Regions from separate parts of the Yersinia intermedia genome, predicted to be linked through region 3. Evidence: predicted binding sites of a transcription regulator. Region 3 holds the regulator's gene; each other region holds the start of a gene.

Region 1 (4,567 bases), 2.2 Mb from region 3:
ATTTTACCTAATTCAGCCAGTGTTTTGGTTTCACGCACTTTCCCTTTGGTGTAGGTATAGGCAGCAATCAGGTTGATATTGTCGTTAATCTCACTGTTTAACTGCGTTTCGATCCCTTGAGATTGTACTTCACCAATTGGGACGTTGTAGGCCAGTGCCTGGTCGTATTGGCTGATATTTTTCTGGCGTAAATCGTACAATGCGGTCGTCAACAAGGTGCTGCTGCCCGGTATCTGATATTTGAGGCCAAGCTCAACTTGACGCGCGGTAACCGGGTCCAATGCCCCAGTCCCCGGCGCGCCTTTGGCGGTGCTAGGTTCAAATGAAGTACTGTAACTGATATATGGCGAGATACCGGAATCAAAGGCATACAACACACCAGCACGGCCGGTAAAGGCATGGTCGTCTTGTTGATCCTGAGTGGCGGTTTTGCGGCTTAGCGTTTTTAACTGTGACCAGTCATAGCGCCCGGATAAGAGGAAATTCCACTTATCCAGTTCAATTTGATCTTGTAAATAGACCCCCACCTGATCGAGTTTGGTCAGATCACTGCTATTGAGTGACAAGTCACTCTCTTTAATATTCAGACCATAGACAGGTGATACCCAATCCAGATTGTATTTTGTCTGCACGGTGCCCATAAAGAACTGACTATCAATACGGCTACGTTTGTAATCCAGCCCAGTCAGCACCGTATGGTTTAACTGCCCGGTCCAGAAATCAGCTTGCAGTTGGTTATCAACGGCAAACTCAGCCATGGTCTGGCGCTCGATTTGCGGGCGGCGAGTCATGGTGCGGTTATCTGGCAGCAAATTCATAAAGACCAGATACTTGTAGTCTTGCTTGTTATAGCTGTAGCGCAGGTTCTGGCGGAATTTAAAGGTGTCATTGATATAATGCTCAAGGGCATAACCGACAGAGGTCTGCTCGCGTTCAGACTGATCAAATGACGGGTCGCTAACGTTAAAATCGTAAGGTATATGGCCGTATGCAGTACCAAACACGGTTCCAGTGGCTGGCAAGAAGTTACGTGAACCGGCTTTGGGTTCTTTCTGATAACTGGTCAGTAAGGTAAAGGTGGTGTCTTCGTTCGGGATAAAGGTTAATGCCGGGGCGATAGCAAAACGCTCCTGTTTAAAGGTATTTACGGCATCATCTTGTGTTCTGCCAAGCCCGTTCAAACGATAGAGTACTTTACCTTCATCATCCAACACGCCACCGAAGTCGAATGCTGCTTCAGCCAGGCTATTATTGCCTGCACCCACCTGCACTTTATGAATACTTTCCGCTGTTGGGCGTTTACTGACCATATTGATCAGGCCGCCGGGGTTCACCTGGCCGTAAAGCACTGATGCTGGGCCGCGGATTACTTCAATTCGTTCCAGCAGCCAGGGGTCTATCTGGCCTCCACGGCGTGCACCACCTAATGAGTTGTAGCTTAAGCCATCGAGAAAACGCGGGGCATAGCCAAAACCACGAATGATCACTTCGTCATTCATATTCGAGCCGCCACGGTATTCCGGCACGACACCGGCGGTATAGCGCAGGGCCTGTGCCACAGAAGCCGCTCCTTGATCTTGCATTTGCTGGCGGGTAATAACTGAAACTGATTGTGGGGTGCGGATCAGTGGTGTGTCAGTTTTAGTCGCGGTGGCGCTGTTTTTAGCGACGAAACCATCATCTTGTTGGCCGCTGCCCGGTTTGGCGACAACCACTAATTTATCTTCTTTAGCCGCAGTGGCCGCTAATGCGTTGAGTGACGGTATCAGTATCAAGGTGGTGGTGAATAATAAGGTCTTTGCTGTGCAGCCTGCGCGAAATGGCAATGTTGTTGGTATCTTCTTGCCAGAAATATCAAACATGATTTATCCCTACCTGGAAGTACAATAATGGAAAGTATTTGAACCTCATACGTCAGGTTCTTGATGCCAACCGGGCTTTATTTGCCTCTATTTAGCTGGGTTGTTACAAAAAAACGTTATATTCCAATCCAATAACCGTCGCATAGCACATCGCCCATATCTAAATTACGATGATAGGCTGGCACACTGGAGAGAATGCTTACTATGTTATTGCAAATAATAATACTTCTCAATATTATTTGTATTTAGGTGATAACCTTATATATATTAAGTCTTATATCCATTTGTAATCGCGCGCAGTAGTCGCGCTAGCAATGAATAAAAACGTAATCATAAATAGACCGTGACCGGTGTGATGACATAACGAGGGCAGCGTGTGAGAGTGGCGAGCGAATATCCAGAGAGTCAGCAGTTATTACAGGATCCTTCGGCGGGCAGTGAATCATGGTGGCAGCGCATCGCACAATGGGGAACGCCCCTGACTGAACCGGCAGCAGCCGGCAAAGTAAAGCTAACTTTCCTGTGGCGCGACCAACAAGGAAAGGCGCGCGACTCGGTATATAGTTGCGTGTATATCGATGTTAACGGCGTGACAGATCACCACAGCGTCAATCCTGAGTCGCTCACTCGGCTGGGCCAAACGGATGTTTGGTATTGGCAGGCAGAGGTAGAGTCTGATTTTCGTGGCAGTTACAGCTTTATTCCTGCCTCAGCAGAGAAATGTTTGAATTTGCCAGCCGGTAGCCCGCAACAACAGCGCCTGGCACAGCGCAATTGGTGGATCTCGTTGATGGATCTCGCTGAGAACGATCCGTTAAACCCGATCGCTGCGCATTGCAGTTATCGCGGAATGCCACTTTCTGCGGTTCATTTAGCCGATGCCTTGCCGCAAACGGCCTGGCAACCAATTGATGCGGGTAAAACGCTGCCCGCCGACCCGCAACGTTTGCAACTGATTCGCTGGCACAGCCAGTTATTGGGCAATAGCCGCAATGTGTGGATTTATTCAACGACAACGGGGGCTGAAGATAAAGCCGAACGCCCATTGGCTATCTTGCTGGATGGCCAATATTGGGCACTCAGGCAGCCGGTGTTTGGCATTTTGGATAGTGAAACCGCCGCAGGGCGTTTACCTGCCAGCGTCTATGTGTTGATCGACATCATTGACCAGACTCATCGTTCGCAAGAGCTGCCTTGTAATCAGGATTTCTGGCAGGCATTGCAAACGGAATTACTCCCGCAGATTGCACTGCAACACGCTTTTACTGAACAAGCGTCTCGTACTGTGGTCGCCGGGCAGAGTTTTGGTGGGTTGGCATCGTTATACGCGGGGTTACATTGGCCACAGCGTTTTGGTTGTGTATTGAGCCAGTCTGGTTCGTTCTGGTGGCCTGATGTTGATAATTTCAAGGCACTGACGGCGGGGAGTGCTGAGCGTCAGGGCTGGTTGACCAAGCAGGTATCTCTGGGATTGGGGGCGAGCCAGCCATTGAATATCTTTATGGAAGCAGGCCGCCGTGAAGATGTGATTTATCAGGTCAATCAAGCCATGAGCGCAGCACTGCGCCAGGCAGGGCATCGATTACAGTATCGGGTTTATGCGGGCGGGCATGATGCTCTATGCTGGCGAGGTGGCTTGATTGATGGATTACGCTGTCTGTTAGCGTCTTAACCGCTGCAAGCGAGCAAAAGGGCAGACTCACCCTCCGCTCGCTTGCTGACTAAATCTTAAATCGCCCCTTCGGTATCACCAACGGTGTATGTGAAACTGGATCATCAATGATCAAACACGGCATACCAAACACTTGCTCGACCAAATCTGCCGTGATCACCTCGCGCGGGTGGCCTTGTGTAACTATCTGCCCGTCGCGCATGGCGATAATATGGGTGGCATAACGGCAGGCATGATTAAGATCATGCAGAACAGCAACCAAGGTATGGTTATGTTGCTGATTAAGGTTGCTGAATAACTCCAGTAAATCAATCTGATGGGCGATATCTAAATAGGTGGTGGGTTCATCCAACAGCAACAGCGGCGTCTGCTGTGCCAATACCATGGCTATCCATACTCGCTGGCGTTGCCCACCAGATAATGCGTCCACTGATCGGTCAGCCAGTTCACTGACACCGGTGGCTTGCATGGCATTACTGACCGCCAGTTTATCGGCCTGTGTCCATTGCTGTAATAACTTCTGATGGGGATAACGGCCACGCGCTACCAAATCCAACACGCTGATACCGTCCGGTGCTTGCGAGCTTTGTGGCAACAAACCCAAATGACGTGCCACCTGCCGGGTATCAATGCTGGCGATATTCTTACCGTCTAAAATTACCTGACCTGCTTGCGGTTTCAGCAAACGGCTCAGTGCGCGTAGCAGCGTTGATTTGCCACAGGCATTGGGGCCGACAATCACCGTAAATTCACCATCAGGAATGGAGACGCTCAGGTTCTGGCTGATTATCTTACCGTCGTAGCCCAGTGTTAGGGCGTCGGCCCGTAAGCGGGAGGGAAAAGCGCTGTGGTGTAGGGTGGTTGCAGGGGTAACAATACTCATGATCGCCCGGACTCCCGAATTAAAAGCCAAATAAGATACAGGCCGCCGATGCTGGTGGTAACCACGCCGACCGGCAATTGATTAGGTGGAAATAGGTGTTGAGCGCAGAGATCGGCGGCAACCAGTAATAAGGCTCCCATCAGTGCCGAC
Region 2 (4,567 bases), 1.0 Mb from region 3:
TAGTCCTATGTGCCCATCAATGAAGATTACCGGTGATCGCATTCATTCACCCAAAGGTCGGGCAACGCTGGTACGCGAATGGTTACGGCTGTTATCCGAGCAAGGGGTTGACCCTGTTGCGTTGGAAAAAGGGCTGGCGACCAAGCGCCCCAGTCTGCGTGGCTTGATTGAGAAGACCCGTAATACCTGGGCTGCTCGCCAGGGGGATTACGATTTCTCACATGAAGTCAAAGAGGCGATGTCAGGTTGCCTGGCATGTAAAGCTTGCTCTACGCAATGCCCGATAAAAATTGATGTACCGGGCTTCCGTTCCCGCTTCCTTCAGTTGTATCACACCCGTTATCATCGCCCACTGCGTGACTATGTGGTGGCTGGGGTAGAGAGTTATGCGCCGTTAATGGCTAAAACACCGAAAGTGTTTAACTTCTTCCTCAAACAGCCGTGGGTCAGGGAGCTAAGCCGGAAAAGTATTGGGATGGTGGATTTACCGATGCTTTCCAGCCCTACGTTGAAGCAGTCGTTATCGGGTCATTATGCCAGCACGATGACCTTGGAACAGTTGGAGAAATTGCCTGAATCAGAACGCCGTCAACATGTGTTGATCGTACAGGATCCCTTTACCAGTTATTACGATGCTCAGGTTGTGGCCGATTTTGTTCGCTTGGTCGAAAAACTGGGCTTCAATCCAGTGCTGTTGCCATTCTCACCTAATGGCAAGGCGCAACACATTAAAGGTTTCCTGCAACGTTTTGCTAAAACGGCGCGTAAGACGGCCGATTTTCTTAACCGTATTTCGTTGCTGGGGATGCCGATGGTTGGGGTTGATCCAGCATTGGTGCTTTGCTATCGCGATGAATATAAAGAGATTCTTGGTGATGCTCGTGGTGATTTTACGGTGCAATTGGTGCACGAATGGCTACAGGTGGCACTGGCTGAACAGCCAGAGCAGCAGATGAGTGGCGAATCCTGGTATCTGTTTGGGCATTGTACCGAAACTACCGCGCTACCTGCCAGCAGCCAGCACTGGGCAGCGATATTCTCCCGTTATGGCGCCAAACTGGAAAACGTCAGTGTCGGGTGTTGTGGCATGGCCGGGACTTATGGTCATGAAGCGAAGAACGTCGATAACTCGCTGGGTATCTATGCGTTATCCTGGCAGCAGGCGTTACAAAAGTTACCGAGTAAACGTTGTTTAGCCACAGGTTACTCTTGTCGTAGTCAGGTTAAGCGTATTGAAGGCGGTGGACTGAGACATCCGTTACAAGCTTTGCTTGAGCTGGTTTAACCTGGCTGCCTAACTATGCTATTAACCTCATGCTACTTATAGCGGCCTAAAGCCCAAGGATGGGCCGAATAACCAGCGCCGCTAACACCGCTGTAATTTCAAGAACGGAAGGGAACAAGATGCTTTGGAAACGTACCGCAACGCTGGAACAGTTAAATCAGCAATGCCAAGACTGCATGGTCGGGCATTTGGGCATTGAGCTTACCCGGCTCTCGGATGATGAAATAGAAGCCACGATGCCGGTAGACCATCGGACAACTCAACCTTTCGGTTTGCTTCATGGTGGGGCTTCTGTGGTGCTGGCGGAGTCGCTCGGTTCGATGGCTGGGTATCTGTGCACCACCGAAGGGCAACAGGTGGTAGGGTTGGAGGTCAATGCTAACCACCTGAAAGCTGTACGTTCCGGGAAAGTGCGGGGTTGCTGTCGGGCCATTCATATTGGCCGCAGCCATCAAGTTTGGCAGATTGAGATTTTTGATGAAGAAAATAATCTGTGTTGTACCTCACGTTTAACCGTCGCCGTATTGTCCCGATAACTCCCGCTAAAGATTCGTGATTAGTCTACTCAGGGTCATTTAATGATCCTGAGTGGCTTCAATCGCTCACAGTGATCCCCCATCCCCTTTAGACTGTTTCATTTAGCCAATAAATGTGGCGAATCTCTATGATAGGTTTCCCCTGTGAGGGTTTTCAGCTAAAGTTAACAGAGAAATAGGTATTTTTTATGAATGTTTTAAATACTCAGAGACTGACTGCGATTAGCCTCTGAGATAGCAAGGGATTCGAGCATCGTCGGGGAATTTATTCATTTATTTCATGGCGATAAAAGTGCACATTTTCCCTCAGACCTCTTCAGGCCATCGCAGCATGCTTATTCGTTGCCGCCTCATTCGAGGTTCAAACGGCACTTTTCTTAATATCCCTGCAAAACAAACGGTTGAAGTGATAATTATTATCACTACCATTGTGAATAATCTGTGTTGGTTCTTCAATAATCAGCCAGCAAATTGTTAACCTGAAAACGATCAACCCAATGGGTGATTGCGAAATAGAAGGTAGGGCATATGCAACAGGAATCAGTCGGGACATTTTCACTCGACGAGAATGTCTGGCAAGGCGTTACGATAACAGATAGCGCGGCCGCGCAAATTACACGGCTCATGCAGCAAGATCCGCAAATTAAAGGGTTGCAGCTTGGGGTGAAACAATCCGGTTGTGCCGGGTTTGCTTATGTGATGGATATGGCTAAAGAGCCAGCCAGCGACGCTCTGGTTTTCGAACAAGGTAGTGCCAAACTCTACGTACCATTAAAAGCGATGCCGTTTATCGATGGCACCGAGGTGGATTATGTCCGCGAAGGGCTAAACCAGATTTTTAAATTTAATAATCCTAAAGCTCAGCATTCCTGCGGGTGTGGCGAGAGTTTTGGCGTTTGAGCGATGTAAACGAAATGACACGAAGCAATGTAGAGGTTCCAGATGATGTGCAAGCTTGGGTCAGTGAGAATCGTTACAAAGAGGGTTTTTTTACCCAGCTTGCGACTGATCAGTTAGCCAAAGGTCTCAACGAAGACGTCATTCGCGCTATTTCAGCGAAACGAAATGAACCTGAATGGATGCTGGAGTTTCGTCTTGGTGCTTATCGCAGTTGGCTCGAAATGGAAGAGCCACATTGGCTGAAAGCCAATTATAAAAGTCTGGATTATCAGGATTACAGTTATTACTCCGCGCCATCCTGTGGCAGTTGTGACGACAGTTGTGATTCGCAACCAGGGGCAGTGCAGCAATCATCGGCAGACAGTGCAGCACCACGTGATTTGTCTGAACAGGCGATGAATGAGTACCTCACCGCAGAGGTGGAGTCTGCGTTTGCCCAGCTAGGGGTTCCGGTGCGCGAGGGGGTTGAGGTAGCGGTAGACGCTATTTTCGACTCAGTTTCTGTTGCAACCACCTACCGTGGGAAACTCGCCGAACAAGGGATTATTTTCTGCTCATTTAGCGAAGCTATTCAGGAATATCCAGATCTGGTACGGAAATATCTGGGATCGGTGGTGCCGGCTAAAGATAACTTTTTTGCCGCGCTAAATGCGGCAGTGGCTTCTGATGGCACTTTTGTTTATGTGCCTAAAGGCGTGCGCTGCCCGATGGAGTTATCTACTTACTTTCGGATTAATGCGGCTAAAACAGGGCAGTTTGAGCGCACTATCTTGATTGCTGACGAAGACAGCTATGTCAGTTATATCGAAGGGTGCTCAGCGCCAGTGCGAGACAGCTACCAGTTACACGCTGCGGTCGTTGAAGTCATTTTGCACAAAAATGCGGAAGTGAAATATTCAACGGTGCAGAACTGGTTTGCAGGTGCCGATAGCACCGGCGGGATCCTTAACTTTGTGACCAAACGTGCTTTGTGTGAAGGGGCGGGTTCAAAAATGTCGTGGACCCAATCTGAGACTGGCTCCGCCATTACCTGGAAATACCCGAGTGTGATTTTGCAGGGCGATAACTCAATCGGTGAGTTCTTTTCGGTGGCGCTAACCAACGGCCACCAGCAAGCCGATACCGGCACCAAGATGATTCATATTGGCAAAAATACCAAATCAACAATTATTGCCAAAGGGATCTCTGCCGGACACAGCCAGAACACCTACCGTGGTCTGGTGAAGATTCTGCCCGGTGCGGATAACGCGCGTAACTTCACGCAATGTGATTCGATGTTGATTGGGCCGGACTCCGGTGCGCATACCTTCCCGTATGTGGAGGTGCGCAATAACTCAGCCCAATTGGAACACGAAGCGACAACATCAAAAATTGGCGATGACCAACTGTTCTATTGCTTGCAGCGTGGCATCAGTGAAGACGATGCCATCTCAATGATTGTCAACGGATTCTGTAAAGATGTGTTCTCCGAGTTGCCACTGGAGTTTGCCGTCGAAGCACAAAAACTGTTGGCTATTAGCCTGGAACACAGTGTCGGTTAAGTGTGAGTTGAAACACGCATTCGCAGAGTTTTGCGCTCTGGCGCACCAAGGAACCCTATGTTAAGCATTAAGAATTTAAAAGTCAGTGTTGAAGGTAATGAGATCCTCAAAGGTTTGGATCTGGAGATCAAACCCGGTGAAGTACACGCCATTATGGGGCCAAACGGCTCAGGGAAAAGTACATTATCCGCGGCATTGGCAGGGCGTGAAGAGTATGAAGTGACTGAGGGCAGTGTGACCTTCAAGGGGAAAAACCTGCTGGCGTTAGACCCAGAAAATCGCGCGGGTGAAGGCATATTTTTGGC
Region 3 (4,567 bases):
TTTTGTGAAAAATGAAGCGGTTAAGACGTTATCTGCCGCTAGTTTGCGTGGGCAGATAATTCCCACGCCAATGGAGATTAAGGTTCACAAGCAGGATGTGGACCTGAGTAAAGGTGTTGCGCTGGATCTGAGTGTATTGCCAAAACCGGCCGCAGAGGCGGCCCGGCAACGCTTTGAATTACTGGGTCTGAAGGCCAATTCAGCTGGTTTCCCGATAAAAACCGTGATTCAACCGGCTGCTTTTAAGGGGGACTTAGCGGTTTCCGGTGCTTACGAGTTGAAAATTGGCGAGAAAGGGGCGCAGGTTATTGGTTTTGATCCGACAGGCGTGTTCTATGGCCTGCAATCTATCCTGTCATTGGTTCCGACTGACGGCACTAAGACTATTGCCACTCTTGAGGCGAAAGATGCGCCACGTTTCGAATACCGTGGTGTCTTCCTCGATGTTGGCCGTAACTTCAAAACCAAAGATGCGGTGCTGCGCTTACTCGATCAGATGTCAGCTTATAAGCTCAACAAATTCCACTTCCATCTGAGTGATGATGAAGGCTGGCGTATTGAAATCCCGGGCTTGCCGGAATTGACTGATGTTGGCAGCAAACGTTGTCACGATTTGACGGAAAATACCTGTTTGTTGCCGCAATTAGGCTCTGGCCCAGACAGCAATAATATGGGTAGCGGCCATTTCACTCGTGATGATTATATTGAGATTCTGAAATATGCCAAAGCACGCCAGATTGATGTGATCCCTGAAATCGACATGCCAGCACACGCCCGTGCAGCCGTAGTGTCGATGGAAGCCCGTTACAACAATCTGATGAAACAGGGCAAAGAAAAAGAAGCTAACGAATTCCGTCTACTTGACCCGACTGATGATTCCAACACCACGTCAGTTCAGTTCTATGAGCGTAAAAGCTATCTTAACCCATGCCTCGATTCCTCTAAGCGTTTTGTCGATAAAGTGATTGGCGAAATGGCGCAGATGCATAAAGAGGCCGGTATGCCGCTGACTACCTGGCACTTTGGTGGTGATGAGGCGAAAAACATTCGTTTGGGCGCGGGTTATCAGGACAAAAACGGCCCGATTGAAGCGGGCAAGGGCATTATTGATAAGAGTGTTGAAGATAAACCTTGGGCCAAATCACAGGTTTGTCAGGATATGGTCAAACAAGGCAAGGTGCAGGATGTTGAACATCTTTCCAGCTATTTTGCCATTGAAGTCAGCAAGCTGGTTAATGCGCACGGCATCGAGAAGATGCAGGCGTGGCAGGATGGGCTGAAAGATGCCAAAGACGCCAAAGCTTTTGCGACTAAACGTGTTGGAGTCAACTTCTGGGATACTCTCTTCTGGGGTGGGGCCGACTCAATTAATGATTGGGCTAATAAAGGCTATGAAGTGGTCGCATCGAATCCCGATTATGTCTACTTCGATATGCCATATGAAGTTAACCCGAATGAACGCGGTTACTACTGGGCAACCCGCTTTAATGACGAAGCAAAAGTATTCAGTTTCGCGCCAGACAACATGCCACAGAATGCCGAGACCTCGGTGGACCGCGATGGCAATCACTTCAGCGCCAAAAGTGATAAACCTTGGCCGGGTGTACATGGCATCTCAGGTCAGTCATGGAATGAAACCGTCCGTACTGATGAGCAGATGGAATACATGATCTTCCCTCGCGTGTTGCCATTGGCCGAGCGTGCCTGGCACCGCGCTTCGTGGGAGCAAGATTACAAAGCGGGCCGCGAATACAAAGGTGGTGAGACGCATATGGTTGACACCAAGGCGTTGGACACCGATTGGCAGCGCTTTGCCAATATCATGGGGCAGCGTGAGCTGGCGAAGCTGGATAAAGCCGGTGTGTCATATCGCTTACCAGTCCCAGGTGCTCGGGTTGTGGCAGGGCAGTTGGAAGCCAATATCTCACTGCCGGGCCTGATTATCGAGTATTCAACGGATGGCGGTAAGCAGTGGCAAAAGTATGATGCCAAGGTACAACCTACCGTGAGTGGTGAGGTGATGATTCGCTCCACCAGCCCAGATGGTAAACGTAGTAGTCGTGCTGAGCCGGTTAAAGTCTGACCATTGGTACTATTGAGCTGTGTCTAATGTTATCTCCTGTTTGCTTGATTTTTAGCTAAACAAATTTAAGTGAAGTTGAGTTGATGGTTCTTTCCCCGGCTAGTCCGGGGTTTTTTTGCTGAAAAATTGATACGGCTCGTTAAATGAGGGGGAGAGGATAAACAGTAAATTTGTCACTACAAAAGGGATACAGATTTTAATAACGGGGTAGACGCCCAAGTCATTGGCGTTGCGGATGGCAGCAGGTGAAGGCACCCAGAGAGTTCGAACACTCTAGCGGCGTTAAGTACGAAGGGCACAAATAAGAACGACCACCTGACTCCCAACCGAGAGATACTCGGGTATAAAATGGGAAAGGTGGCCATCTTGCTGATAGCTTATGTTAGCCAGACAGTGGAACTTATCAATCTGGATTAAACATAAGCGTAATGTATTCAGTGCTTAAAATCTTTATCACATCAATGCGATAACGCGACATTATCTTTTATCGTGTGCCGACTCGTTTTCACGGCAATCGCCGGTCTCACAGTGGCCGTACAGATACAGGCTGTGATTGGTCAGTTTGATACCATGCTGCTTAGCAATTTCACGTTGAAGCGATTCAATGGATTCATTGCTAAACTCAATCACTTTGCCGCAATCCAGGCAGATCAAGTGATCATGATGATGTTGCTGCGTCAGCTCAAAGACTGATTTACCCCCTTCGAAATTGTGGCGGGTAACAATACCGGCATCGTCAAACTGGTTCAGTACGCGGTAAACCGTGGCTAAACCGATCTCTTCACCGATATCGATCAGCTTTTTATAAAGATCTTCCGCGCTGACGTGATGGCACGACGGGTCTTGCAACACTTCCAGAATTTTAAGCCGGGGCAGCGTTACTTTAAGACCTGCATTTTTTAAGGCTTTGTTGTTGTCAGTCATGCGGATTCAGTCCTGTTACTATCGATTCAAATTAAGGCTGTTCAGCCTATGACATCCGTGGCGCAATAATTACAATTGCGTCTCATTATAGAACTGCTAGCCCCAAATGAAAACCGTGGTTGTTAACAAAGATATAATTGCACACTTTGTAAGATTAATCATGCAGTGTATTGATGAATGGGGATAACACATCATTTAAGTGTACAGTGCCGAGGGATAAAGTTACAAATTTGTAGCATTTTATTTTCATTTTGCGCGAATGACGGTGTGGATCTGTGGGCCGCTTAACAAAGCACAATCGGATAGCCAAACGGGTTGTTCACATTGAGTGGGTTACTGAGAGAGAGAAAGCAACGTTATAATAAAGAGTGCAGGTCAAAAGGATAAAAGGCAGCGGAAACGCCCGGCAGTGTTGCACACGACCATCGCGTTTCCGACTCGTTAGCTTAACTGACGATTGTCAGATCAACCCACATTGTTCGATCAACCCACAATCTCAGATAGGCTCAGTTCTTCAGTGATCTGTTTTACCCATGCCTCGACACGTTCATTAGTCAGTTCTGGCTGACGGTCTTCATCAATTGCCAGACCAATAAAGTGCTCGTCATCGGCCAGGCCTTTGGACGCTTCGAAGTGGTAGCCAGCCGTTGGCCAGTGACCTACGATTGCCGCACCACGTGGCTCAATAATATCGCGCACGGTACCCATCGCATCACAGAAATACTCAGCGTAGTCTTCCTGATCACCACAACCGAACAGTGCCACTAGCTTGCCGTTGAAATCGATCTCTTCCAGTGTTGGGAAGAAATCATCCCAATCACATTGCGCTTCGCCGTAATACCAGGTTGGGATCCCGATCAGCAGAATATCGAAGCCTTCTAAATCTTCTTTACTGCTTTTGGCAATGTCGTGAACCTCAGCAACATCTTTGCCCAGTTGCTTTTGGATCATCTTGGCAATGTTTTCAGTATTGCCAGTATCGCTGCCAAAGAAAATGCCTACAGTTGCCATATAGCTTAATACCTTTTGAATTCAAATAGTTATGCAAATTACTGAGCGCTTCGCCAAGTATTATAACACATGTATAGGGCGACATAATGCCAGAGAACGCCGTCAGACTTTTATCAAGTTTATGCGATATTTAATTTTTGCCAGTCGCTCAACCTTAGAACGCCATTGCCGATAACCATTGTGTAACTGAATGGTTGCAACTTGCGGTGCCAGGGGGAAAACCGTCAGATGCAAGTCTGGTGGCAAAGGAGTTGTCGTTAGCTGTATGAACGTCCTTTATTGCTTTTCGGTCATCAAATAACACCTAAGTTTCTAACGGTAACTATCCGATATATAAGGGGAACGAACATGCAGTTTTTAAAAAATATTACTATCAGGGTGGCATTGCTTTGGGTACTTGGCGCATTTTGCCTGCTCTGGGGGGGCGTATCAGCCTATACATTGTTGTCACTCAATCAACTGACACAATCCTCCAACGCAAATAGTGTGTTGGTTGAAAACATGAATCTGGTTAATCAGGGGACGGATCAATATTTCCGTATGGTGACG

The links. The regulator Fur, encoded in region 3, represses iron uptake genes when iron is present. The targets are predictions, from matches to a motif close to ATAATAATGAGAACNACTATCAA.
Positions count from the first base shown of each region.
Region 1: fes (enterochelin esterase) is a predicted target of Fur. The motif match lies at 2,079-2,101, and genes of this name have one in related genera.
Region 2: sufA (Fe-S cluster assembly scaffold SufA) is a predicted target of Fur. The motif match lies at 2,228-2,250, and genes of this name have one in related genera.

Region 1 is NZ_LR134116.1:683,450-688,016, forward strand. It holds gene EL015_RS03140 (TonB-dependent siderophore receptor) at 1-1,862, opposite strand, end outside; gene fes (enterochelin esterase) at 2,239-3,534, shown strand; gene EL015_RS03150 (ABC transporter ATP-binding protein) at 3,584-4,417, opposite strand; gene fepG (iron-enterobactin ABC transporter permease) at 4,414-4,567, opposite strand, start outside.
Region 2 is NZ_LR134116.1:2,193,968-2,198,534, forward strand. It holds gene ydiJ (D-2-hydroxyglutarate dehydrogenase YdiJ) at 1-1,285, shown strand, start outside; gene EL015_RS10000 (hotdog fold thioesterase) at 1,405-1,821, shown strand; gene sufA (Fe-S cluster assembly scaffold SufA) at 2,350-2,721, shown strand; gene sufB (Fe-S cluster assembly protein SufB) at 2,736-4,262, shown strand; gene sufC (Fe-S cluster assembly ATPase SufC) at 4,320-4,567, shown strand, end outside.
Region 3 is NZ_LR134116.1:3,207,796-3,212,362, reverse strand. It holds gene EL015_RS14695 (family 20 glycosylhydrolase) at 1-2,083, shown strand, start outside; gene fur (ferric iron uptake transcriptional regulator) at 2,561-3,007, opposite strand; gene fldA (flavodoxin FldA) at 3,491-4,018, opposite strand; gene EL015_RS14680 (methyl-accepting chemotaxis protein) at 4,367-4,567, shown strand, end outside.